Regions from separate parts of the Methylobacterium sp. C33D genome, predicted to be linked through region 1. Evidence: predicted binding sites of a transcription regulator. Region 1 holds the regulator's gene; the other holds the start of a gene.
What was found. The regulator PhoB, encoded in region 1, activates phosphate uptake and scavenging genes when phosphate is short. The targets are predictions, from matches to a motif close to TGTCATNNANCTGTCAT.
Positions count from the first base shown of each region.

Region 1 (20,366 bases):
GGCCGCCGAAGATCCGCTCGCGCGGTCGGACAGGCACGGCCGCGCCGTTGACGACCACGGGCCCGCGGGGGCCGGAACGCCGGGACTTGGTCACGCTGTACGCACCCTGCTCAATCGTGATTCACGTAAAAAGCCGGCAAAAACGCCGCCGTCGGCGGCGGGTTCCGCGGCTGCGATCCACCATTTGGTTAACGCGCGACCATCCTGCCGCATTCCTGGGCGCCCGCGCGCGCGAATCGGAGCCGCGACGTCACCAAGTCCGGATGTCGTGCCGCTCGACGGGGCGCGACTCCGGCAGGCCGCCCATGCCGTCCGCGACGAGAAGCGCCCACAGCGTGGCCGCGGCCGTGGTCACGGCCGCGAAGGCGACACTGATGAGGAGAGGCGCGGTCATGGCAGCACGATCGTCTGTCAAAACTGGCGCGCCGCTCCGGAACGAGCGGCGCGCCCGAGTTGAGGGTCTGGCCTTGGGGAAGCCGAGATTGTTTAAGCACACGCGAAGGTCGTGGACACTGGTTTGGTCCGCGTGAAAGATAAGTATTGGCGCTTGTGACCGTCCGGCAACAAGGGTTCGACAGCGGCCCCGCGCGGCCCCGCGCGGCCCATCCGCCGCCGCCGGGCGCGGATTTTTTCGCGCCAGCCCCTGGGCTGCGGCGCGCCCCGGCGTTACAGCCCGGCACCATGCTCGAAGGCCTGCCGCCCCATCGCCCGTCCCACGTCCTGCGCCTGCTGACCGACGAACGCTCGGCCCGCGCGATGACCGACCTCCTGGGCGAGATGTTCGATCCCACGGAGACCGCGGTGGCGGCCTTCGAGGACGAGGACGGGCGCACGTGGCGGCTGGAGGCCTACTTCGCGGACGCGCCCGACGAGGACTACGTCCGCGAACTCATCCGCCCGGTCATCGGCGACGCGGCCGACGCGGCGGAATTCCGCACGATCGCCGAGCAGGACTGGGTGCGCGCCTCGCTGGAAGGCCTGAAGCCGGTCCGGGCCGGCCGCTTCCTCGTGCACGGCTCGCACGACCGCGACTCCGTGCGGGGCAACGATCTGGCCATCGAGATCGAGGCCGCCCTCGCCTTCGGCACCGGGCATCACGGCACGACGCTCGGCTGCCTCCGCGCCCTGGTCTCTGAACTCAAGCGCCGGCGCCCGGTCCACGTCCTCGATGTCGGCACCGGAACCGGGATCCTCGCCTTCGCGGCCGCCAAGGCCCTGCGGCAGCCGGTGGTGGCCGGCGACCTCGACGCGGAGGCCGTGCGCACGGCCCGCGAGAACGCCCGCGCGAACGGGCTCGGCCCCTATCTCAAGCTCTACGAGGGATCCGGCGTGCGCCACCGCCTCGCCGACCGGTCGCGCCACTTCGATCTCGTCTTCGCCAACATCCTGGCCCGGCCGCTCAGGCTCCTCGCGCCGACCCTGGCGCGGGTCGTCGCCACCGGGGGCGTGCTGGTCCTGTCCGGCCTGATTGAGCGCGACGTGCCGGGCGTGCTCTCGGCCTACCGCCTCCAGGGCTTCTCCCTGGTGCGGCGCGGCGTGATCGAGGGGTGGGTCGCCCTGGTCCTGATGCGCGGCGGCGCGGCGCCGCGTCCGCGGCGCTGACCCGCGCGGAACCGCCCCGAAACTCCCCGCGTGCCGGCGTGTTGTCCGGCCATGAGCCAGACGCCGCTCCACGATCCGCCGGCGGACCCCATCGCCGAGGGCGCCCGCGCCCGGGCGCAGGGACGGCCCAAGGATGCCTGCCCCTATCCGGCCGATTCGCCCGCTCGCCGCGCCTGGATCGAGGGCTACGACGGGGCGCCCGCGGACCGCGCGCCGGACCTGCCGGCGACGAACGGCTGATCAGCGCGCGGTGCGCAGGCGGCCCGGCCGGTCCGGCTCGCCCTTGGTCTCGGCCGGCGACCCCGGCGCGTCCGCCTGCGACACCGGCGCGCCGAGCGCCGCCATCAGCACGCGCAGGCCGTCGATCCAGTCCTCGAGTTCGGCGAGCGAATCGAAACCGTCGCGGCGGACCACCGTGTCGGGCTCGATCGTCACGACGGCGTCGAAGCGGCCGTCGGGTCTGTCGCTGATCCGGTAGTAAACGCGGCGTGGCATGTCTGAGTAATAGGCGAAAATCGGCGGTGTGATAAGATTGCTAACGATCTTTAAGCACCGCAACGATCATCCGACCAACCTCTTTGTCGGGCGCACAGGGTGTTGCGACGCGGGAGCGGCGGGCGCTAGGCTCGCCGCATGACCGAGACCCGTCCGTCCCGACCGCGTCAGCGCTTCCAGAGCTTCGACGATCCGAGCCACCGGAGGGGCACCGAGCGGATCGAGGCGCTGCGGGCGGCCCTGCGCGAGACCGGCCTCGACGGCTTCGTCGTGCCGCGGGCCGACGAGCACCAGTCGGAATACGTTCCCGCCGACGCCGAGCGGCTGGCCTGGCTCACCGGCTTCACCGGCTCGGCCGGGACGGCCGTCATCCTGATGGAGTCCGCGGCGCTGGTCGTCGACGGGCGCTACACCCTGCAGGCGCCCGAGCAGGTCGATACCGGCCTCGTCACGGTGGTGCCGCTCGCCGAAACGACGCCGGAGGCCTGGGTCGGCGCCAACCTGCGGCGGGACCAGGTGCTCGGCTACGATCCCTGGCTGCACACGCCGGACGGTCTGGCACGCCTGGAGCGGGCCGTGACCCGCGCCGGCGGCACCGTGCGGGCGGTGCCGAACCTCGTCGACGCGGTCTGGGCCGGGCGGCCGCGGCCGCCGGCCGGGCCGGTGGTGGTCCACCCGGACGCGCTGTGCGGCGAGGCGCCCGCCGACAAGCTCGGCCGGATCCGGGCGGCGCTCGCCGAGGGCGGCTGCGACGCCCTGGTGATCTCCGACCCGCACAATCTCGCCTGGGCCTTCAACCTGCGCGGGTCCGACGTCGCCCATACGCCCCTGGCGCTGGGCTACGCGATCCTGCCGCGCGAGGGGCTGGCCCGGCTGTTTCTCGTCTCGCCGAACGTCGATCCGGCCCTGCGGGCGGCGCTCGCGCCGGTCGCCGAGATCCTGCCGCGGGCGGACCTGGACGACGGATTGGCGTCCCTGGCCGGGGCGCGCGTCCGCCTCGACGCGGCGACCGGCGCCGTCGCCCTGAAGGAGAAGATCGAGGCCGCCGGCGGCACGGCCGATGTCGGCAAGGACCCGATCACCGGGATGAAGGCGGTCAAGAACGCCGCCGAGATCGCGGGCGCCCGCGCGGCCCATGTCCGGGACGGGGCGAGCGTCGTGCGCTTCCTCGCCTGGCTCGACGGTGCGGCCGCGGCCGGCGGCCTCACCGAGATCGCCGCCGTCGAGGCCCTGGAGGATTTCCGGGCCGCCGGCGGCGACCTGCGCGAGGTCTCGTTCCCCACGATCTCGGGATCCGGACCGAACGGCGCGATCGTCCACTACCGGGTGAGCCGCGCCACCGACCGGACGGTCCGGTCGGGCGAGCTGTTCCTGATCGATTCCGGCGCGCAGTACCCGGACGGCACCACCGACATCACCCGCACGGTCGCGGTCGGTGCGCCGAGCCCGGCGATGCGCGACCGCTTCACGCGGGTGCTGAAGGGGCACGTCGCCATCGCCCGGGCGGTGTTCCCGGTCGGCACGACCGGCGCCCAGATCGACGCCTTCGCGCGGGCGCCGCTCTGGCAGGCGGGGCTCGACTTCGACCACGGCACCGGGCACGGCGTCGGCGCCTTCCTGTCGGTGCACGAGGGGCCGCAGCGGATCGCCAAGACCGGCACGGTCGCGCTGGAGCCCGGCATGATCCTGTCGAACGAGCCGGGCTACTACGCCCGCGGCGCCTACGGCATCCGGATCGAGAACCTCGTCCTGGTCGAGTCCCGCGCGATCGCGGGCGGTGAGCGCCCGATCCTCGGCTTCGAGACGCTGACGCTCGCCCCCTACGACCGGCGGCTGATCGAGCCGGACCTGCTCGAACCCGGTGAGCGGGCCTGGATCGACGCCTATCATGCCCGGGTGCGCGAGACCCTGGCGCCCGGTCTCGACCCCGCGACGCGCGACTGGCTGGAGCGGGCGACGGCGCCGCTCCCGGGGTGACCCGCCCGCACGGGACCGCGGACGCGACCCCGTGCGCGGTCCGTGGTAAGACCCGGCGCCACGGGAACGCCCGCGCCGGGCCCGAGACGCCGCGCGTGAAACCGCGGCAGCCCCGCGCGCGAAGGGACAGCATGATCCGCCGCCTCGCCATCCTGATCCTGGCCCTCGCCGCGAGCCTGTCGGCCGCCGCGGCGCAGGGGTTCCCGCAGGGTTTCCGCACGCCCGCGGACCTCGTGCGGGCGAGCCTCGTGGCCGAGCCCGCCGCGGTCGCCGGCGCGCAGCCCTTCACGCTGGCGGTGCGGATGCAGATCAAGCCCGGCTGGCACGTCTACTGGCGCAACCCGGGCGATTCCGGCCTGCCGCCGGAGGTGACCTGGACCCTGCCGGCCGGCTTCAACGCCGGCGCGATCCGGTGGCCGGCGCCGGAGCGCATCCCGATCGCGACGCTCATGAACTACGGCTACGAGGGCGAGGTGACGCTCCTCGTCCCGGTGACGCCGCCGCCGAGCCTCGACCCGGCCGACCCGGTGCAGGTCCAGGCCAAGCTGACCTACCTCGTCTGCGAGACCGAGTGCGTCCCCGGCTCGGCCGATCTCGCCCTGACCCTGCCGGTCGGCGAGGCCGCGCCGGACCCGGCCAACGCCGCGCTGTTCGCGCGCGCCCGCGCCGCCCTGCCCGTGCCGGCGCTCTGGCCCCTGCGCCTGTCGAGCCAGGGCGACACCCTGCGCCTCGATTTCGCCGCGACCGGCCTGAAGCCCGAGGCGGTCCGGAACGCCGCCTATTTCCCCTACGCCGAGACGGCGATCGACAACGCCGCCGCGCAGGTGATGGCGGTCGACGAGACCGGCCTGCACCTGACCCTCGCCCGGAGCAGCCCGACCGACCCGGTCCCCGCCACCCTGCCCGGCGTCCTGACGGTCGAGGCGGTCGACGCCGCCGGGACCCGCCGGCTCGCCTTCGCGTACGGCGACGAGCCGGTGCTCCCGGCCGCCGCGGCGCCGGCCGCGACCGCGCCCAATCCCGCCGCGACCGCGCCGGCCGCCGCCGATCTCGACGCGCTGACGCTGGCGACCGCCGCGGCCTTCGCGTTCCTCGGCGGCCTGATCCTCAACCTGATGCCCTGCGTCTTCCCGGTGCTGTCGATCAAGGTGCTGAGCCTCGTGCGGCACGCGGGCGAGGGGCCGGCCCGGCTGCGGCTGCACGGCCTCGCCTACACGGCCGGCGTCCTGGCGAGCTTCCTGGCGCTCGCCGCCGCGCTGATCGGCCTGAAGAGCGGCGGGGCGGCGATCGGCTGGGGGTTCCAGCTCCAGTCGCCCGCCATCGTGGCGGGGCTCGCCTACCTGCTGTTCGCGATGGGCCTGAGCCTCTCGGGCGCGGTCCATGTCGGCGGCCGGCTCGCCGGCCTCGGCGACGGCCTCACCCGGCGCGGCGGCCTGAGCGGCTCGTTCTTCACCGGCGTGCTCGCGACCCTGGTGGCGACGCCCTGCACGGCGCCGTTCATGGGCTCGGCGGTGGGCTTCGCGCTGACCCAGAGCGCCGGCGTGGCGCTCGCCGTCTTCGCGAGCCTCGGGCTCGGCCTCGCCCTGCCCTTCCTGCTCCTGACCCTCTGGCCGCCGGCCCTGCGGGCGCTGCCGCGTCCGGGCGCCTGGATGGAGACCCTCAAGCAGGTCCTGGCCTTCCCGGTCTACGCCACCGCGGCGTGGCTGATCTGGGTGCTGGCGCAGCAGGTCGACCCGCGCGGGCTGCTGGCGGCGCTGATCGGCCTCGTCCTCGTGGGCTTCGCCGCCTGGGCCTGGGAGCACGGCCGCGCGGCCGCGCCGCGGGCCGGCCGGGTCGCGCGGGCCGCCGCGGTGCTGGCGCTGCTCGCCGTCGGGGCCCTCGCCGTCACCCTGCCCCGGGACCGCGCCGCGCCGGCCGCGCAGGCCGCCGTTGACGGCGTCGAGCCGTTCACGCAGGCGCGGCTCGACGCCCTGGTCGACGCGCACCGCCCCGTCTTCGTCGACATGACCGCCGCGTGGTGCATCACCTGCGCGGTCAACGAGGCGACCTCGCTCAACACCAAGGCCGTGCGGGCCGCGATGGCCGAGCGCGGCGTGACCTACATGAAGGGCGACTGGACCAACCAGAACCCCGAGATCACCCGCCTCCTGGAGAAGCACGGCCGCAGCGGCGTCCCGCTCTACCTGCTCTACACCGGGACGGGGGAGCCCCGGGTGCTGCCGCAGATCCTGACCGAGGGGACGGTCCTGGCGGTGCTGGAGGCGGTGCCGGCGGCCTCGGGCCGGAGCGCGGCGCTGGCGCGCTGAGTCCCTGAGGGGGGGACGCTAAATAGCGGCGCGCCCGTCACACCGTCGTCGCGAGCGCAGCGAAGCGATCCGGCAGCGCCACGCGCGCCGGCGTCCCGCCGCCCTGGGTCGCTTCGCTCCGCCCGCGATGACGGCACGCCGGAGCGGTGAGGCGCTCCGACAGCCCGCGAGGCCGCCTCAGGCCTCGAGCGAGAAGGTCTCGTCGAAGGCGTAGCCCGAGCCCCGGACCGTGCGGATCGGGTCGGCTTGGCGCGGGCCGTTCAGCGCCTTGCGCAGCCGCCCGACATGGACGTCGACGGTGCGCTCGTCGATGTAGACGTCGTGGCCCCAGACCCCGTCCAGCAGCTGCTCGCGGGAGAAGACCCGGCCCGGCGCCAGCATCAGGAACTCGAGGAGCCGGAACTCCGTGGGGCCGAGATGCAGCTCCTCGCCGCCGCGGCGGACGCGGTGGCCGGTGCGGTCGAGCTCCAGGTCGCCCGCCGCCAGCCGGTCCGAGACGTGGGCGGGCTTGGCCCGGCGCAGCAGCGCGCGGATCCGGGCGAGCAGCTCCGGGACCGAGAACGGCTTGACGATGTAGTCGTCGGCCCCCGTGCCGAGACCGCGGACGCGGTCGCCCTCCTCGCCCCGGGCGGTGAGCATGATCACCGGCAGCCGCTCGGTCTCCCGGCGCGCCCGGATCCGGCGGCACAGCTCGATCCCCGAGAGGCCCGGCAGCATCCAGTCGAGCAGGACGAGGTCCGGGATCCGCTCCGCCAGGAGCAGCTCGGCGTCGTCGCCGCGCGCCGCGGAATCCACCAGGAAGCCCTCGGCCTCCAGGTTATAGCGCAGCAGCGTGGTCAGCGCCTCCTCGTCCTCGACGATCAGGACTTGCATGCTCACGTTCGACGACTCGTTCTACCGGCGGTCCCGCGGATGGTGCAGGAGGCGCCGCCCGGCCTCAACCTGCACGGATACCGGCCCCGGCCGCGCCCACAGGGAGGCGCGGGAGCCGGGATCGGGGGACTCAGGGCGCCTGGACGCCGTCCACCGTCGCGTAGTTCGACGCGTCGTTCTTCGGCCGGTCGCCCGCCAGGGTCTCGCCCGTGGCGAGGTAGTGGATCGTCTCGGCGATGTTGGTGGTGTGGTCGCCGATGCGCTCGACGTTCTTGGCGCAGAACAGCAGATGCGTGCAGAACGAGATGTTGCGCGGATCCTCCATCATGTAGGTCAGGAGCTCGCGGAACAGGGAATTGTACAGGGCGTCGATCTCGCCGTCGCGCTCCCAGACGTCGTGGGCCGCCTGGACGTCGCGGCTCGCGTAGGCGTCGAGCACGTCCTTGAGCTGGCCCTCGGCGAGGTCGCTCATGTGGCGCACGCCGAGCACGATCTTCTGGGCCGGCGCCTGGTCGGAGATCGCCACCACGCGCTTGGCGACGTTCTTGGCGAGGTCGCCGATCCGCTCGAGGTCGCCGGAGACGCGGATCGCCGAGATGGTCTCGCGCAGGTCGATCGCCAGGGGCTGGCGCCGGGCGATCAGCAGCACGGCGCGCTCCTCGATGTCCCGCTGCAGCGCGTCGAGGCGCTTGTCGGCGAGGATCACCGCCTGGGCGAGCGTGTCGTCCCGGCGGACGAGGGCGTCGGTCGCCTCCGCGGTCATCTTCTCGGCGACGCCGCCCATCTCCGAGATCGAGCGACGCAGGTTCTCCAGGTCGGTGTCGTAGGAGGTGACGATATGGCCGGGCATGGCGGATCCTTCGATGGGGTCCCGGGGACGGCCCTCCGGGCGGCTTGCGGGACCCGCCGGCGCGCCGGAGACGCGCGCGGCGGCCCCGGCACCGGAGCGGCCCGGCAGACTAGCCGAAGCGGCCGGTGATGTAGTCCTGCGTGCGGCGTTCCGTCGGGTTCATGAACATCCGGTTGGTCGGACCGAACTCGACGAGCTGCCCCAGATACATGAAGGCGGTGAACTGCGAGATGCGCGCCGCCTGCTGCATGTTGTGGGTGACGATCACGATGGTGAACTCGTCGCGCAGCTGCTCGATCAGCTCCTCGATCCGGCCCGTGGAGATCGGGTCGAGGGCCGAGGTCGGCTCGTCGAACAGGATCACCTCCGGGCGCTGCGCCACCGTCCGGGCGATGCACAGGCGCTGCTGCTGGCCGCCCGACAGGCCGGTCCCCGGCTGCCGGAGCTTGTCCTTCACCTCGTCCCAGAGGGCGGCCTTGCGCAGGGATTCCTCGATCCGGCCGTCGAGCTCGGATTTCGGCAGCTTCTCGTAGAGGCGCAGGCCGAAGGCCACGTTGTCGTAGATCGACATCGGGAACGGCGTCGGCTTCTGGAACACCATGCCGATGCGCGAGCGCAGCTCGTTCAGGTCGACGGACGGGCTGAGGATGTTCTCGCCGTCGAGCAGGATTTCGCCCTCCGCGCGCTGCTCCGGATAGAGGCTGTAGATCCGGTTGAAGCAGCGCAGCAGGGTGGACTTGCCGCAGCCGGACGGCCCGATCAGCGCCGTCACCTGCCGGTCGTGGAAGTTGAGGTTGACGTCCTTCAGACCGTGGAAGCTGCCGTAGTAGAAGTTCAGGTCCTTGACGGCGATCCGCACGGGGCCGCCCTCTTCGGCGCGGTTGCGGTTCAGCTCGACCGTGGGGATCGCGGAGGCGGCGTTCATCGTCGTGTCCTCGAAAGGGGGCTCAGCGCGAGGCCTGCGGCTTGATCACGAGGCGCGCGATGATCGACAGCGCCAGGATGGTGGTGGTGATCAGGAGCGCGCCCGCCCAGGCGAGGCCCTGCCAGTTCGGGTAGGGCGAGAGGGCGAACTGGTAGATCATCACCGGCAGGTTCGCGACGCCGCCCATCAGGTCGGCCGAGAACCACGAATTGTTGTTGAGCGCGGTGAACAGCAGCGGCGCGGTCTCGCCGGCGATGCGGGCGAGCGCCAGGATGATGCCGGTGACGATGCCGGCCGAGGCCGCCCGCCAAGTCACGCTCATGATCACCGTCGAGGGGGGCGCGCCGAGCGCCGCGCCGGCCTCCCGCAGGGTGCCGGGCACGAGGCGCAGCATGTCCTCGGTGGTGCGCACGATCACCGGCACGGCGATGATCGCCAGCGCCACGCCGCCGGCCCAGCCCGAGTAGGTGCCCATCGGCCGCACCATCAGCGTGTAGACGAACAGGCCGATGAGGATCGACGGCGCCGAGAGCAGGACGTCGTTGAGGAAGCGGATCAGGGCGGCCAGCTTCGAGCCGCGCCCGTACTCGGCCAGGAAGGTCCCGGCCATGACGCCGACCGGCGTCGCGATCAGGATGCCGATCCCGGTCAGAATGAGGCTGCCCAGGATGGCGTTGGCGATGCCGCCGCCCTCGGAGCCGGGGCCCGGGGTCGGGTTGGTGAACAGGGTCGGCGTGAAGCCGCGCACGCCCTGGACGATCAGCATCACCAGGATCGAACCGAGGACCAGGGCGCCCACCACCGTCGCGGCGGTGCAGGCGACGCGCAGGGTCCGGTCGGCGACGCGGCGTCCCTGTCGGACGCGGCCGGGGCGGCGCTGGGCGGGCGCGGCGATCGTGCTGGAGGAAACCATCGCGCGTGCTCCTCAGGCGGCCTGGACGCGGCGCGTCAGCAGCCGGGCGATGATGAGCACCACGAAGGTGATCACGAACAGGATGCAGCCGAGCGCCATCAGCGCGTTCAGCTGGAGGCCGTCCGCCTCGTTGAACTCGTTGGCGATCCGCGACGCGATGGTCGAGCTCGGGTCGAAGATCGAGGCCGAGAGGCGGTTGGCGTTGCCGACCACGAAGGTCACCGCCATCGTCTCGCCGAGCGCCCGGCCGAGGCCGAGCATGATCGCGCCGATGATCGAGACCGCCGCCTGCGGAACGAGGACGTGGCGCACGACCTCCCAGGTGGTGCAGCCGATGCCGTAGGCGCTCTCGCGCAGCACGGTCGGGATCTGGTCGAGCATGTCCCGGGCGATCGAGGCGATGAACGGCACGATCATGATCGCCAGGATGATCCCGGCCGTGAACACGCCGACGCCCGACGGCACCCGGGCGTAGAACAGCGTGCCGACGATCGGCATGCCCTCCACGAGGTTCGAGACCGGGATCTGGATGTAGCGCGCGAGGAGCGGCGCGAACACGAACAGGCCCCACATGCCGTAGATGATGCTCGGCACGGCGGCGAGCAGCTCGATCGTCATGGCGACCGGCTTGCGGGCCCAGCCCGGGCAGAGCTGGGTGAGGTACACCGCGATGCCCAGCGAGACGGGCACGCCGATCAGCAGGGCCAGGAAGGCGGAGGCGACGGTCCCGATCACCGCGACCAGGGCGCCGTACTGCTCGGTCCCGACGTTCCAGGCGCTGGAGGTCAGGAAGCCGAAGCCGAACTCGCGGAAGGCGGGCCAGCCGCCGTACAGGATCGAGCCGAGGATGCCGGCGAGTACGAGCAGCACCAGCAGGGCCGCGGCGTACGAGCAGGTCCGGAACAGCGTGTCGAGGCTCCGGCTCGGCGCCTTCCGCGCGGTCGCGGAACGGGTTCGGCCGAGGGCGATCGATTCGGTCAAAGCGGGCATCCGCGGTTCTCTGCGAAGGGGGGCGTGGTAGCGCGGTGCGTTCCCGGAAGCGAGGGAGGAGGTTCTCACCTCCTCCCGGCCACGCTCACATGTTGAGGACAGGCTTGCCGTCCTTGCCCTTCACGTCTTTCCACTCCTGGTGGATCAGCTCGACGACGTTGTCCGGCAGGGGGACGTAGTCGAGGGCGGTGGCGAGCGTGTCGCCGTTCTTGTAGGCCCAGTCGAAGAACTTGAGCACCGCGGCGGACTTGGCCGGGTCGGCGGCGTCCTTGTGGACCAGGATGAAGGTCGCCGCCGTGATCGGCCACGCCTCCTCGCCCGGCTGGTTGGTCAGCGAGATGCCGAAGCCCGGGGTCGCCTTCCAGTCGGCGCTCGCCGCCGCGGCCTGGAACGCCTTGTCGTCGGGCTGCGGGTACTTGCCGGCCTTGTTCTGCAGCAGGGCGTAGGAGAGCTTGTTCTGCTTGGCGTAGGCCGACTCGACGTAGCCGATCGCGTTCGGAACCTGCTTCACGGTGGCGGTCACGCCCTCGTTGCCCTTGCCGCCCTGACCGACCGGCCAGGAGATCGTCGTGGCCGCGCCGTACTCCTTCTTCCAGGGCTCGGAGACCTGCGACAGGTAGGTGGTGAAGATGTTGGTCGTGCCCGACGCGTCGGAGCGGTAGACCGGGGTGATGTTGGCGTCGGGGAGCTTCAGCCCGTCATTGAGCTTGGCGATGCGCGGGTCGCTCCACTTCGCGATCTTGCCGGCGTAGATGTCGGCCAGCACGTCGCCGGTGAGCTTGAGCTTGCCCGGCTCGATCCCCGGGATGTTCACCACCGGCACGACGCCGCCCATCACGGTCGGGAACTGGACGAGGCCGTCCTTCGTCAGCTGCTCGGGCTTCAGGGGCGCGTCGGTGGCACCGAAATCGACCGTCTTGGCCTGGATCTGCTTGATGCCGCCGCCGGAGCCGATCGACTGGTAGTTGAGGCCCGAGCCGGTCTCCTTGCGGTAGGCCTCGGCCCACTTGGAGTAGACCGGGAAGGGGAAGGTGGCTCCGGCGCCGGTGATATCGGCGGCGAGCGCCGCGGACGCCAGCTGAACCGTCGCGAGGCCGACGGCGAGCGCGTAAGCGAAGGGTCTCAAAGGAATCTCCGTTGCCGTCGGGCTAGAGCCTGCGCTGCTCCGCCGGCGAGCCCGTGCCCGCGGCAGAGCTCTGCGGCCGATCTTCCGAAGAGACCCAGCGCCGGCCGCCCGATGGCCGGGCGGTTACGACAAGTAGATGACACCGGGATGACACGTCGCACGACAGCGCGGCCGGCCCGGGCGCGGCACGGTTCCGGGCTCTCGCGCGTTCCTCTCCGCCAGGAGCAGCAGTGCGTAGCAGAAGGACGCGCGGATCGTGGGCGGCGACGAGGTGGATGCGGCGACGGAATCCGATCCGGCCTGGCTGGCCCTGCACGCCGAGCGGGAAGCCGTGGAGCGGGCGCTCGCGCTGGCGCAGGCCCGGCAGAAATTCAGCCCCGACCCGGACGCGGCCGCGGCGGCCCGCGTCGAGGAGGCGGAGCTGCTGGTGAGCCTCGACCGCGTGCTGACGCTGATTCGCGCGGCCGAGTATCGCCGGCGGCCGGGCGCGCGCCGCTGGTAGCGGCGGCGCTGCCGGGTCAGACCGCCCGGCGCAGCTCCCGCTCCTTCTGGCGCAGGCGCAGGAGCAGCTCGACATGCGTGTCGGTGATCGGCTGCGTGTCGACGCTGCCCTCGTAGACCGTGCGGAGCGTGAGGCCGAGCTGGCGGGTGTCGACCGCCCGCTTCAGGGGCTGTCCCGCAGGCAGAGACCCATCGGACTCGACGACTGACGGCTTCATGGCTCCTCCCGCCCTTCGACCGCCCAAGCCTGCCGCGGTACCGGGATGGAAGCACTCTCGCGAGGAATGGTTAACAGATCGTTACCTTCAACCAACGGTTAAGGTTGTCGCCCGCTCACGCGTCGGCGCCCTGGAGGAGCCGCGCCGCGGCCGCCCGGGCCTCGTCGGTGACGGTGGCGCCCGCCAGCATCCGGGCGATCTCCTCCCGTCGCTCGGCGACCGGCAGGCTCGCCACCCGCGTGGCGACGCGGCCGGCCCCCTTCACGGGCGCCTTGGCGATCAGGAAATGCGTCTCGGCCCGGGCGGCGACCTGGGGCGCGTGCGTCACCGCGACCACCTGCACGGTCGCGGCGAGCCGGGCGAGGCGCATCCCGATGGCGTCCGCCACCGCGCCGCCCACGCCGGTGTCGATCTCGTCGAAGATGAGCGTCGGGGCCGAGCCCTTGTCGGCCAGCACCACCTTCAGCGCCAGCATGAAGCGCGACAGCTCGCCGCCGGAGGCGACCTTCATCATCGGGCCGGGCTTCGTCCCGGGATTGGTCTGGGCCCAGAACTCGACCCGGTCGGTGCCGGCGGGATCGCGGGATTCCGGATCGGTGGCGATCTCGGTGATGAAGCGCGCCCGCTCCAGCTTGAGCGGCGGCAGCTCGGCCTTGACGGCGGCGTCGAGCTGCTTGGCCGCCCGGCGCCGCCCGGCGCTGAGCTTCTCGGCCGCCTCCGCGTAGGCGGCCTCGGCCGTCGCGAGCGCCTGCTCCAGCCCGGCCAGAGCCGCCTCGCCGGCATCGATCGCCGCGACATCGCCCGCGTAGCGCTCCGCCAGGGCCGCGAGATCGTCGGCCGGAACGTCGTACTTGCGGGACGCGGCGCGCAGCGCGAAGAGCCGCTCCTCGACGCGCTCCAGGTCGCGGGGGTCGAACTCGGTCTCGGCCACGGCCGCCTCGAGGACTGCGCGGGCTTCGTCGAGGGCGACCATCGCGGCGTCGAGGGCGTTCACGCACGGGTCCACCAGGGCCGGCAGCTGCGCGGCGCGCCGCTCCAGCTTGCGCAGGGCGGCCGACAGGTGCGGCACGCCGGAATGGGGACCGCCGACGGCCTCGAGCGCCTCGTTGAGCTCGCGCGCGACCTTCTCGGATTGCTGCATGATCGTGCGGCGCTCGGCGAGCTGGGCCTCCTCGCCCGGCAGCGGCGCCAGGGCCGCGAGCTCCTCCACGGCGTGGCGGAGGAAGTCGGACTCCTTGCGGGCCGCCTCCACGCGAGCGCGGTGCTCGGCGAGCGCGGTGCGGGCCGTCCGCACGGTCCGCGACGCGGCGGCGACCTTGGCGAGCTGGGTCTGGAGCCCCCCGAAGGCGTCGAGGATCGCCCGGTGCGAGGCGGGATCGGCCAGGGCCCGGTCGTCGTGCTGGCCGTGGATCTCCACGAGGGCCGCGCCGATCGCCCGCAGGACCTGCACGCCCACCGGCTGGTCGTTGACGAAGGCCCGCGTCCGGCCGTCCGCCATCTGGGTCCGGCGCAGGATCAGGTCGCCCTCGGTGTCGATCTCGGCCTCGGCCGCGATCCGGCGCGCCGGATGATCGGGGGGCAGATCGAACACGGCCGTGACCGCACCCTGCGCCTCGCCGTGGCGGACCAGACGGCCGTCGCCGCGGCCGCCGAGCGCCAGGGCGAAGGCGTCGAGAAGGATCGATTTGCCCGCGCCCGTCTCGCCGGTCAGGACGCTGAGTCCCGATCGGAAATTCAGTTCGAGCCTGTCGATCAGGACGATGTCGCGGATCGCGAGCTGCGCCAGCATGCGGCGACGGGGATTCCTCAGGATGGGACCGCAGACATAAGGCCGCTGCGGCGCGGATTCACCCCAAAAATGCGTCGCACCGCTCAGGCGGTGTGCCGCAACGGGCGCCGCAACGGGAAAGGCCCGAAGCGGCGGCTCCGGGCCTCGACGATTCTCGGGACGGCCCGAAGCGGGCCTCGACGTCTACTCCGCCGAGGCGGTCTTGCCTGTCACCGTGCGGTAGATCTTCGAGAGGAACGAGGTCTTCTCCTCGCGGGGCTCGAGGCCACCCTGCGCCAGCAGGGCGTGGGCGTCCTTGTACCACGGGCTTTCCGGGAAGTTGTGGCCGAGCACCGCGGCGGCGTTCTGCGCCTCCTGGGTGATGCCGAGCGCCCAGTAGGCCTCGGTCAGGCGCTCGAGGGCCTCCTCGGCGTGCCGGGTGGTCTGATACTTGGCGACCACGTCGCGGAAGCGGTTGATCGCCGCCGGAAAATTGCGCTTCTCGAGGTAGAAGCGGCCGATCTCCATCTCCTTGCCGGCGAGCTGATCGCGGGTGATCTGGATCTTGGCCTTCGCGTCCGCGGCGTATTCCGACGTCGGGTACTTCTGGACCAGTTCCTGCAGGGCGACGAGCGCCTTCTCGGAGCGTTCCTGATCGCGGGTGACGTCCGGGATCTGCTTATAGTTCGACATCGCCATCAGGTACTGCGCGTAGGCGGCGTCCTTGCTGGCCGGGTGGCGCTGCAAGTAGCGCTTCGAGGCGCTGATCGCGTCGTCGTACTTCTGGCCCTCGTAATTGGCGTAGGCCGTCATCAGCAGCGCCTTCCGGGACCATTCGGAATACTGGTACTGCTTGTCCAGACTGTCGAATTTCTTGACCGCGCCCTCGTAGTCGCTGTCCTCGAGCTTCGCCAGACCGTCGCTGTACAGCTTGTCGGCCGGAACGTCCGGCACGACCTCGGGCTTGTACTTCTCGGCGAAGATGCTGGTCGGGTCGAAATCGCAGCCGCCGAGGCCCAGGCCGAGGACGGCCACGAAGGGCATCGCGAAGGCCGCTGCCCGGCGATGACGAATGGTGACAGGCATCTGGCGCTCTTTCCCGGAACCGGCGCCGTCTCGCGCCGTCATGCCATCGCGTGGGTGGATCCGGCCCGCCCCGGGCCGTGCCCGCCGTTCACGGACCGTTAAACCCTGCCGTTCGATTCGGGCACGAAAGCGGCAAGGCTGCGGCGGCCAGGATCGGTTGCGGGCTGTGTCCCGCCAGTCACAGGGGGGCTAGAGGTCGCCCGCGAAGGCGGCGATGCCGAGGCCGACGCCGAGTTCGGACAGCACGGTCTCGCGGCGCGAGCCCTGCGCCTCCACGATGGCGTAGTTCGCCCGGTCGGCGAAGAGGGCGGACAGCACGCCGACATTCATCCGGTGGCCGCCGCAATAGGAGCGGTAGGCACCCTGGATCGGCAGACCGGCCAGGGCGAGGTCGCCGATGGCGTCGAGGATCTTGTGGCGGACGAACTCGTCCTGGAAGCGCAGGCCCTCGGGATTGACCACCGCGGTCTCGCCGACCGCCACGGTGTTCTCCAGGGAAGCGCCCAGGGCGAAGCCGGCCTTCCAGTAGCGCTCGACGTCCCGCATCATCCCGAAGGTGCGGGCGCCGGCGATCTCGCGGCGGTAGGTGGCGGGCGACAGGTCCATCGCTCTGCGGGAGCGGCCGATCACCGGGCTCTCGAAATCGATCTCGACGTCGAGGCGGAAACCGCGGTCGATCGGGCGCAGCTCCGCGAAGGATGTCCCGGCCTCGATGCGGACGTGGCGGAGGATCTTGAGCCAGCGGCGCGGCGTGTCGCAGGCGGCGATCCCGATCTGGTCGATCGCCTGGACGAAGGGGAGCGCGGACCCGTCGAGGATCGGCATCTCCGGGCCGTCGATCTCGACCAGAGCGTTGTCGACGCCCAGGCCGTACAGGGCGGACATCAGGTGCTCGACGGTGGCGACGGCGCCGGTCTCGACGTCGCCCAGGACAGTGCAGAGTTCGGTGGCGGAGACGAGGGCGTGATGCGCCTTGATCAGGCGGTCGTTGCCGTGGGTGGTACCGGTGCGGAGGAAGGCGATGCCGTGATTGGCCGGAGCGGGTCGGATCGTGATCTCGGCGGGGTTGCCGGAGTGAACTCCGATCCCCGAGAGAGTCGCCGGCCCTTTGAGGGTCGTCTGTTTATGCGTTCGCATTCCTTAGCCCCCGGGCGCGACCAGATCCCGACACCCCGACGGGAGTGAGGAGAAACTGACTGATCCGTCCGCTGCTTGATGCCCTAGCCCACGCGATCAGGTTGTGTCCTGCTGCGTGTCGTCTCGATCACATGGTTTCTATAGCTGCGCCGCACAGGGCAGCCAAATCACGGATTCTTACGGTCTGTTACAGACACGCTTAGCGCTTCGTCACCGCAAAGCGCTGCTCCACCAAAGGCTTAAAGGTTGGTTAATACGTGACTAACCCGCGGCCGTTCTGTGGCGCGGATGCACCATGCGCACAGGCTCGCGCGCGTCGGCGCACCGTCTCGGCGAGCCTTATTCCCGGCCGCAACAACCATGAGTTGCTTTGCTGCAGCGCGAAGGGGCCGGCGGTTTCCCGCCAGCCCCGGGCCGTGTCGGAGACCTGAACCGGTCAGTTTGCCTGACGGCGGAGGAAGGCCGGGATCTCGAGCTGATCGTCGTCCATCATCCGCGACTGCGGGGCGACCCGGCCCTGCCCGTCGAGGTTGCCCTGGGCCGGGCGGTACTGCGGGACCGCGGGCGCGGCCGGAGCGCGCGGGGCCGGCGGCACGTGGGGCTGCGCCATGTGGTGCTGGGCCATATGCGGCTGGGCCATGTGCGGCTGCGGGGCCGCGGGCGAGGCCGGCCGAGCTGCCGGGGCGCCGTCCATGTCCTCGCGGCGTCCGCCGAAGCCCACCGTCGCGAGCCGGCGCAGCAGCGAGGTCCGCTTGGATTCCGGAGCGGCCTCCTCGGCAGCGCGGTTCGCCATGATCTGCGTCTGGGCGATCGGCGGCAGCTCGTGGATCTGCGGCATGCGCGGGGCGCGGGCGAGCGGCGTGCCCGTCGGGGCGGCCGGACGCGGCGGCACGAACGGACCGGCCTCGACGGCGGGCGCCGCCTCGACGCGCTGCGGTGCGGGGGCCGGGACGAACGGCGCCGCGGCGCGCGCCTGCACCGGGGCGAGCACGACGTCGTCGCGGTTCACCGGCGCGGCGGCCTCGATGCGGCTCTCGATCCGCGACTCGGGGCGCATCTCGGGGGCCGCGAGCGGCGCGGGGGTCGGGGCCGGGATCGGCGCCGGGGCGACCGACTCGGTGCGGATGCTCGGCACCGGGGAGGCGGCGCGCGAGCGGGCCTCGGCGCGCAGGCGCTCGGCAACCTCGGCGATGCGCTGCTCGGTCTCGGCGATGGCCGGGTTGTTGGGCGAGTTCGCCGAGATCAGGGCCGGCTCGATGCCGGTGGCGACCACCGACACGCGGATGATGCCGTCCAGGCTCTCGTCGAAGGTGGCGCCCAGAATGATGTTGGCGTCCTGATCGACCTCCTCGCGGATGCGGGTGGCGGCCTCGTCGAGCTCGTACAGGGTCAGGTCGGAGCCGCCCGTGATCGAGATCAGCAGGCCGCGGGCGCCCTTCATCGAGACGTCGTCGAGGAGCGGGTTGGCGATGGCGGCCTCGGCGGCGCGGTTGGCGCGCTTCTCGCCGGACGCCTCGCCGGTGCCCATCATGGCTTTGCCCATGCCGCGCATGATCGCCCGGACGTCGGCGAAGTCGAGGTTGATGAGGCCCTCCTTCACCATCAGGTCGGTGATGCAGGCGACGCCCGAGTAGAGCACCTGGTCGGCCATCGCGAAGGCGTCCGCGAAGGTGGTCTTCTCGTTGGCGACCCGGAACAGGTTCTGGTTCGGGATCACGATCAGGGTGTCGACCGCGGCCTGCAGCTCCTGGATGCCGGACTCGGCGGTCCGCATGCGGCGCATGCCCTCGAACTGGAACGGCTTGGTCACGACGCCGACCGTCAGGATGCCCATGTCGCGGGCCGCGCGGGCGATGACCGGCGCGGCGCCGGTGCCGGTGCCGCCGCCCATGCCGGCGGTGATGAAGCACATGTGGGCGCCGGAGAGCTGATCGCGGATCTCGTCGATCACCTCGTCGGCGGCGGCCGAGCCGACCTCCGGGTGCGAGCCGGCGCCGAGGCCCTGGGTGACGCCCAGGCCCATCTGGATCACCCGCTCGGCCTTCGACGAGGTGAGCGCCTGCGCGTCGGTGTTGGCGACGACGAACTCGCAGCCCAGCAGGCCCGACTCGATCATGTTGTTGACGGCGTTGCCGCCGGCGCCACCGACGCCGAAGACGGTGATGCGGGGCTTGAGTTCCCGGATGTCCGGCGCCTGGAGGGTGATGGCCATGGTGTCGAGCCTCTCGCTAACTGTGCTGTCCGTGCGACGCCTGGGCGCCGGATTCCCTTCGATCCCCCCCGAGCGGGCGGGCGTGAAACCTAGAAGCTGTCCCGGAGCCAGCGGCCGACCCGGTTCAGGTAGTTGTCGGTCCCGGTCGCCGCGAAGGCGCCGTGTCCGCGCGGCTCGAAATGCTCGGCATGGGCCACCTGCGGATAGACGAGCAGGCCGACCGCCGCCGAGAAGGCCGGCCCCTTGGCGGCTTCCGGCAGGCCCCGGATGCCGAGGGGCCGACCGATCCGCACCTGACCCTGGAGGACGCGGCGGGCGACCTCGGGCAGACCGACGAGCTGGCTGGCGCCGCCGGTGAGGACGACGCGGCGCCCGGCCTGGGCGGCGAAGCCCGCGTCCCGCAGGCGGTCGCGGACCAGCTCGACCACCTCCTCGACGCGCGGCTTGATGATCCGCACGAGCTGGGAGCGCGGGATGTGGGCCGGCGCCTCGCCCTCGTCCTCGCCGACGCCGTGGACGGCGATCATGTCGCGGTCGTCGGAGGGGGTGGAGAGGGCCGAGCCGTAGAGGGTCTTCAGCCGCTCGGCCGCCGCCATGCGGGTCGAGAGGCCGCGGGCGATGTCCATGGTGACGTGGTGGCCACCGACCGCCAGGGCGTCCACGTGGACGAGGTGGCCGCCGGAGAACACGCCGACGCTGGTCGTGCCGCCGCCCATGTCGACGACGCAGACCCCCATCTCGGCCTCGTCGTCGACCAGCGCCGAGAGGCCGGCCGCGTAGGGCGTGGCGATCACCGCCTCGACGCCGAGGTGGCAGTGCTCGACCGCCAGCATGACGTTGCGGGCGGCCGCGAGCTCGCTGGTGACGACGTGCAGGTCGACGCTGAGCGCCTCGCCGATCATGCCCGACGGGTCGATGACGGCGCCCTGCCCGTCCAGGGCGTAGCCGGTGGGCAGCGCGTGCAGCACGGCCCGGCCGGGGCTGACGCCGTGGGCGCTGGCGGTCTCGAGCACCCGCTCGACATCGCTGCCCGTGACGGTGCCCGAGCGGACATTCACCCGCGCCTGGAAATGCTGCGAGGCGAGCCGACCGCCCGACATGTTGACGATGACCGACTGGACCTCGACCTTGGCCATCCGCTCGGCGGCGTGCACCGCCTGCCGGATCGCGCTCTCGGCCGCGGCGAGATCGACGATGGCGCCGCCCTTGAGGCCCAGGGAGCGCTGGTGGCCGATGCCGATGATGCGCGCGAGGTGCGTGCGGCCGCGGAGCGTCGTGAGCGCCTCGGCGGGCTGCAGCTCGGCGATGAGGCAGACCACCTTGCTCGTGCCGATGTCGAGCACCGAGAGGGTGGTCGAGCGCCGGGCGGAGAGCGGCTTCAAGCGCG
Region 1 covers NZ_JBKFAV010000013.1:89,516-109,881, forward strand. Annotated here, with positions in the region: gene ACLBXO_RS12550 (hypothetical protein) at 1-94, opposite strand, end outside; gene ACLBXO_RS12555 (hypothetical protein) at 251-394, opposite strand; gene ACLBXO_RS12560 (50S ribosomal protein L11 methyltransferase) at 682-1,602, shown strand; gene rmf (ribosome modulation factor) at 1,654-1,842, shown strand; gene ACLBXO_RS12570 (hypothetical protein) at 1,843-2,097, opposite strand; gene ACLBXO_RS12575 (aminopeptidase P family protein) at 2,236-4,074, shown strand; gene ACLBXO_RS12580 (protein-disulfide reductase DsbD family protein) at 4,206-6,380, shown strand; gene phoB (phosphate regulon transcriptional regulator PhoB) at 6,558-7,253, opposite strand; gene phoU (phosphate signaling complex protein PhoU) at 7,384-8,103, opposite strand; gene pstB (phosphate ABC transporter ATP-binding protein PstB) at 8,213-9,028, opposite strand; gene pstA (phosphate ABC transporter permease PstA) at 9,051-9,941, opposite strand; gene pstC (phosphate ABC transporter permease subunit PstC) at 9,954-10,931, opposite strand; gene pstS (phosphate ABC transporter substrate-binding protein PstS) at 11,017-12,057, opposite strand; gene ACLBXO_RS12615 (hypothetical protein) at 12,314-12,559, shown strand; gene ACLBXO_RS12620 (hypothetical protein) at 12,576-12,776, opposite strand; gene recN (DNA repair protein RecN) at 12,892-14,565, opposite strand; gene ACLBXO_RS12630 (outer membrane protein assembly factor BamD) at 14,749-15,630, opposite strand; gene lpxC (UDP-3-O-acyl-N-acetylglucosamine deacetylase) at 15,820-16,767, opposite strand; gene ftsZ (cell division protein FtsZ) at 17,204-18,979, opposite strand; gene ftsA (cell division protein FtsA) at 19,069-20,366, opposite strand, start outside.

Region 2 (3,160 bases), on a different contig from region 1:
CTTCGCCCTGGCCAAGGCCCTGCCGGAGGCCGACCGCTCGGTCCGGGCCGGCGACGACAGCTTCAAGTTCACCGCCCGGCTGGTCGAGCTCGCCGGCCTGACGCTGGGCCTCGTCGGCTTCGGGGCGATCGGGCAGGCGACCGCCCGGCTCGCCGGCGCCCTGGGCCTGCGGGTGCTGGCCTACGGCCCGAGCCGCCCGGACGCCGATTTCGCCAATGCCGGCGCCCTGCGGGCCGCCTCGGTCGACGCGCTCCTGGCGGAGTCCGACATCGTCTCCCTGCACGTGCCGCTGACCCCGGGCACCCGCGGCCTGATCGGCCGGGACCAGCTCGCCCGGATGAAGCGGGACGCCTTCCTGATCAACACCAGCCGCGGCGGCCTGATCGACGAGGCGGCCCTGGTGGAGGCGCTGGAGGCCGGCACGATCGCGGGCGCCGGGCTCGACGTCTTCGCCCAGGAGCCGCTGCCGGTCGACCACCCGCTGGCCCGCCAGCCCCGGGCGATCCTGACGCCCCATGTCGGCGGCTCCACCGGGGCGGCCCTGATCCGCACCGCCGAGACCGCCGCGGCCCGCGTGGTCGACGTCCTCGCCGGCCGGCGGCCGGGCGGGCTGGTCAACCCGGACGTCTGGGAGCGGCGGCGCGGGGTGTGATGGCCCCCCTCTCTCCCGTGCGGGAAGAGGGTTGGGGAGAGGGACGAGAGGCTTCGGGATCGGGCACCCGATCGACGCGATTCCAGGGGGAAGCCTCGTCCGGTGAGGTCTCACCCCTCACCCTGTCCCTCTCCCGCACGGGAGAGGGGACCCGCGGCCGATCCTGACGGCGCGGCCGTCGTGGCCGGCCCGGATCACGGTGTTTCGTCCGGACCGCGACCGCCCGCCGCGCGCCGTGTCATGCAATCGTCGCAGACGGGCCGGAAAGCCACCCGCTGCATCCGAGGCCAGAGAGGGCTCCATGGACTTCCACCGCCGCTTCACGGTCCTGATGTGCGCCCCGGCCTTCGACCCGGACGATCTCGAGGGCGCGCGCGTCAACCAGATCGTGGCGGCCGTGGAGCAGCGCGGCTTCGAGGTGGTGCGCGCCCGGCGCGTCGAGGACGCGGCCATCGCGGTCCAGACCGATGCCGCGGTCGGCTGCCTCGTGGTCGACTGGGGCAAGCGCGGCCTCGACGGCAAGGCCGCCGCCCTCATCGACATGATGCGCCGGCGCGGCCTGGAGATGCCGATCGTCATCATGGTGCGCCGCAAGCGGCTGGAGGACATCCCGGTCGAGCTCCTCGACTTCATCGACGGCTACATCTTCCTCGCGGAGGAGACGCCGGAATTCATCGCCCGCGGCCTCGTCAGCCGGGTCACGCAGTACGCCGAGACGCTCAAGACGCCGTTCTTCGGCGCGCTCGTCGACTACGCCGAGAAGGGCAACCAGCTCTGGACCTGCCCGGGCCACAACGGCGGCATCTTCTACAACCGCTCGCCGATCGGCCGGATCTTCGTGGAGCACCTCGGCGAGGCGATCTTCCGCGACGACCTCGACAATTCGGTCCTCGACCTCGGCGACCTCCTGACCCACGAGGGACCGGCGCTGAAGGCCCAGAAGGAGGCCGCCAAGATCTTCGGGGCGGAGAAGACCTACTTCGTCCTCAACGGCACCTCCGCCTCCAACAAGATCGTCCTGTCCTCCCTGGTGGCGGAGGACGACCTCGTCCTGTTCGACCGCAACAACCACAAGGCGGCCCACCACGGCGCCCTGTTCCTGGGCGGCGGCATCCCGATCTTCCTGGAGACCGACCGCAACGCCTACGGGCTGATCGGGCCGATCTTCCACGAGGCCCTGGACGAGACCCGGATCCGGGAGAAGATCCGCCGCAACCCGCTGGTGACCGACCCGGAGGCGTGGCGCCGGGAGCGGCCGTTCCGGGTCGCGGTGATCGAGCAGTGCACCTACGACGGCACGATCTACGACGCGCAAGCGATCCTGGAGAAGATCGGCCACCTCTGCGACTACATCCTGTTCGACGAGGCCTGGGCGGGCTTCATGAAGTTCCACCCGCTCTACGCGCGGCGCTTCGCCATGGGGCTGACCGGCCTCGACGAGACCTCGCCCGGCATCGTCGCCACGCAGTCGACCCACAAGCAGCTCGCGAGCTTCTCCCAGGCCTCGCAGATCCACACCCGGGACGGGCACATCCGCGGCCAGACCCGGCGGGTCGAGCACAAGCGGCTCAACGAGAGCTTCCTCGTCCACGCCTCGACCTCGCCCTTCTACCCCCTGTTCGCCTCCCTCGACGTCGGCGCCCAGATGATGAAGGGGCGCTCGGGCATGATCCTGTGGGACGACACGATCCGGCTCGGGATCGAGTGGCGCAAGAAGGTCCGGGCGATCCGGCGCGAGTTCGAGGAGAACGAGCGCGATCCCGCGCGGCGCTGGTTCTTCGACCCCTTCGTGCCGGACGTGACGGTGAACGCCGACGGCGCCGAGGTGCCGTGGGAGAGCGTGCCGACCGACGAGCTCGCCGCCACGCCGCGCCACTGGGAGCTGAAGCCGGGCGCGCGCTGGCACGGCTTCACCCACGTGGCGCCGGGCTACGCCATCACCGACCCGAACAAGCTCACCGTGCTGACCCCGGGCTTCGACCGGCACACGGGGGCCTACGCCCAGCACGGCGTGCCGGCGCCGATCGTGGCGCAATACCTGCGTGAGAACCGGATCGTCGCCGAGAAGAACGACCTGAACTCGCTGCTCTTCCTGCTGACCCCGGGGGTCGAATCCTCCAAGGCCGGCACGCTGATCTCGGGCCTCGTCGCCTTCAAGCGGCTCCACGACGACAACGTCCCGCTGGAGGAGGCCATGCCGGAATTCGTCAACCGCCGGCCGAACCGCTACCGGGGCGTGCGCCTGCGCGACCTCTGCGGCGAGTTCCACGCCTTTCACCGGGAGGCCGGCACCTCGACGCTCCAGCGGCGCCAGTTCGCCCCCGAGCACCTGCCCGAGATGGTGATGCCGCCCAAGAAGGCCGCCCAGATGCTGACCCGCAACAAGGTCGATTACGTGCCGATCGCCGAGGCCGAGGGGCGGATCGCCACCACGCTGATGCTGGTCTACCCGCCGGGCATCGGCACCGTGCTGCCGGGCGAGCGGCTCGACGAGCGGGCCAAGCCCAT
Region 2 covers NZ_JBKFAV010000009.1:174,457-177,616, reverse strand. Annotated here, with positions in the region: gene ACLBXO_RS09550 (hydroxyacid dehydrogenase) at 1-652, shown strand, start outside; gene ACLBXO_RS09545 (Orn/Lys/Arg family decarboxylase) at 954-3,160, shown strand, end outside.
Region 2: ACLBXO_RS09545 (Orn/Lys/Arg family decarboxylase) is a predicted target of PhoB. The motif match lies at 889-905, and genes of this name have one in related genera.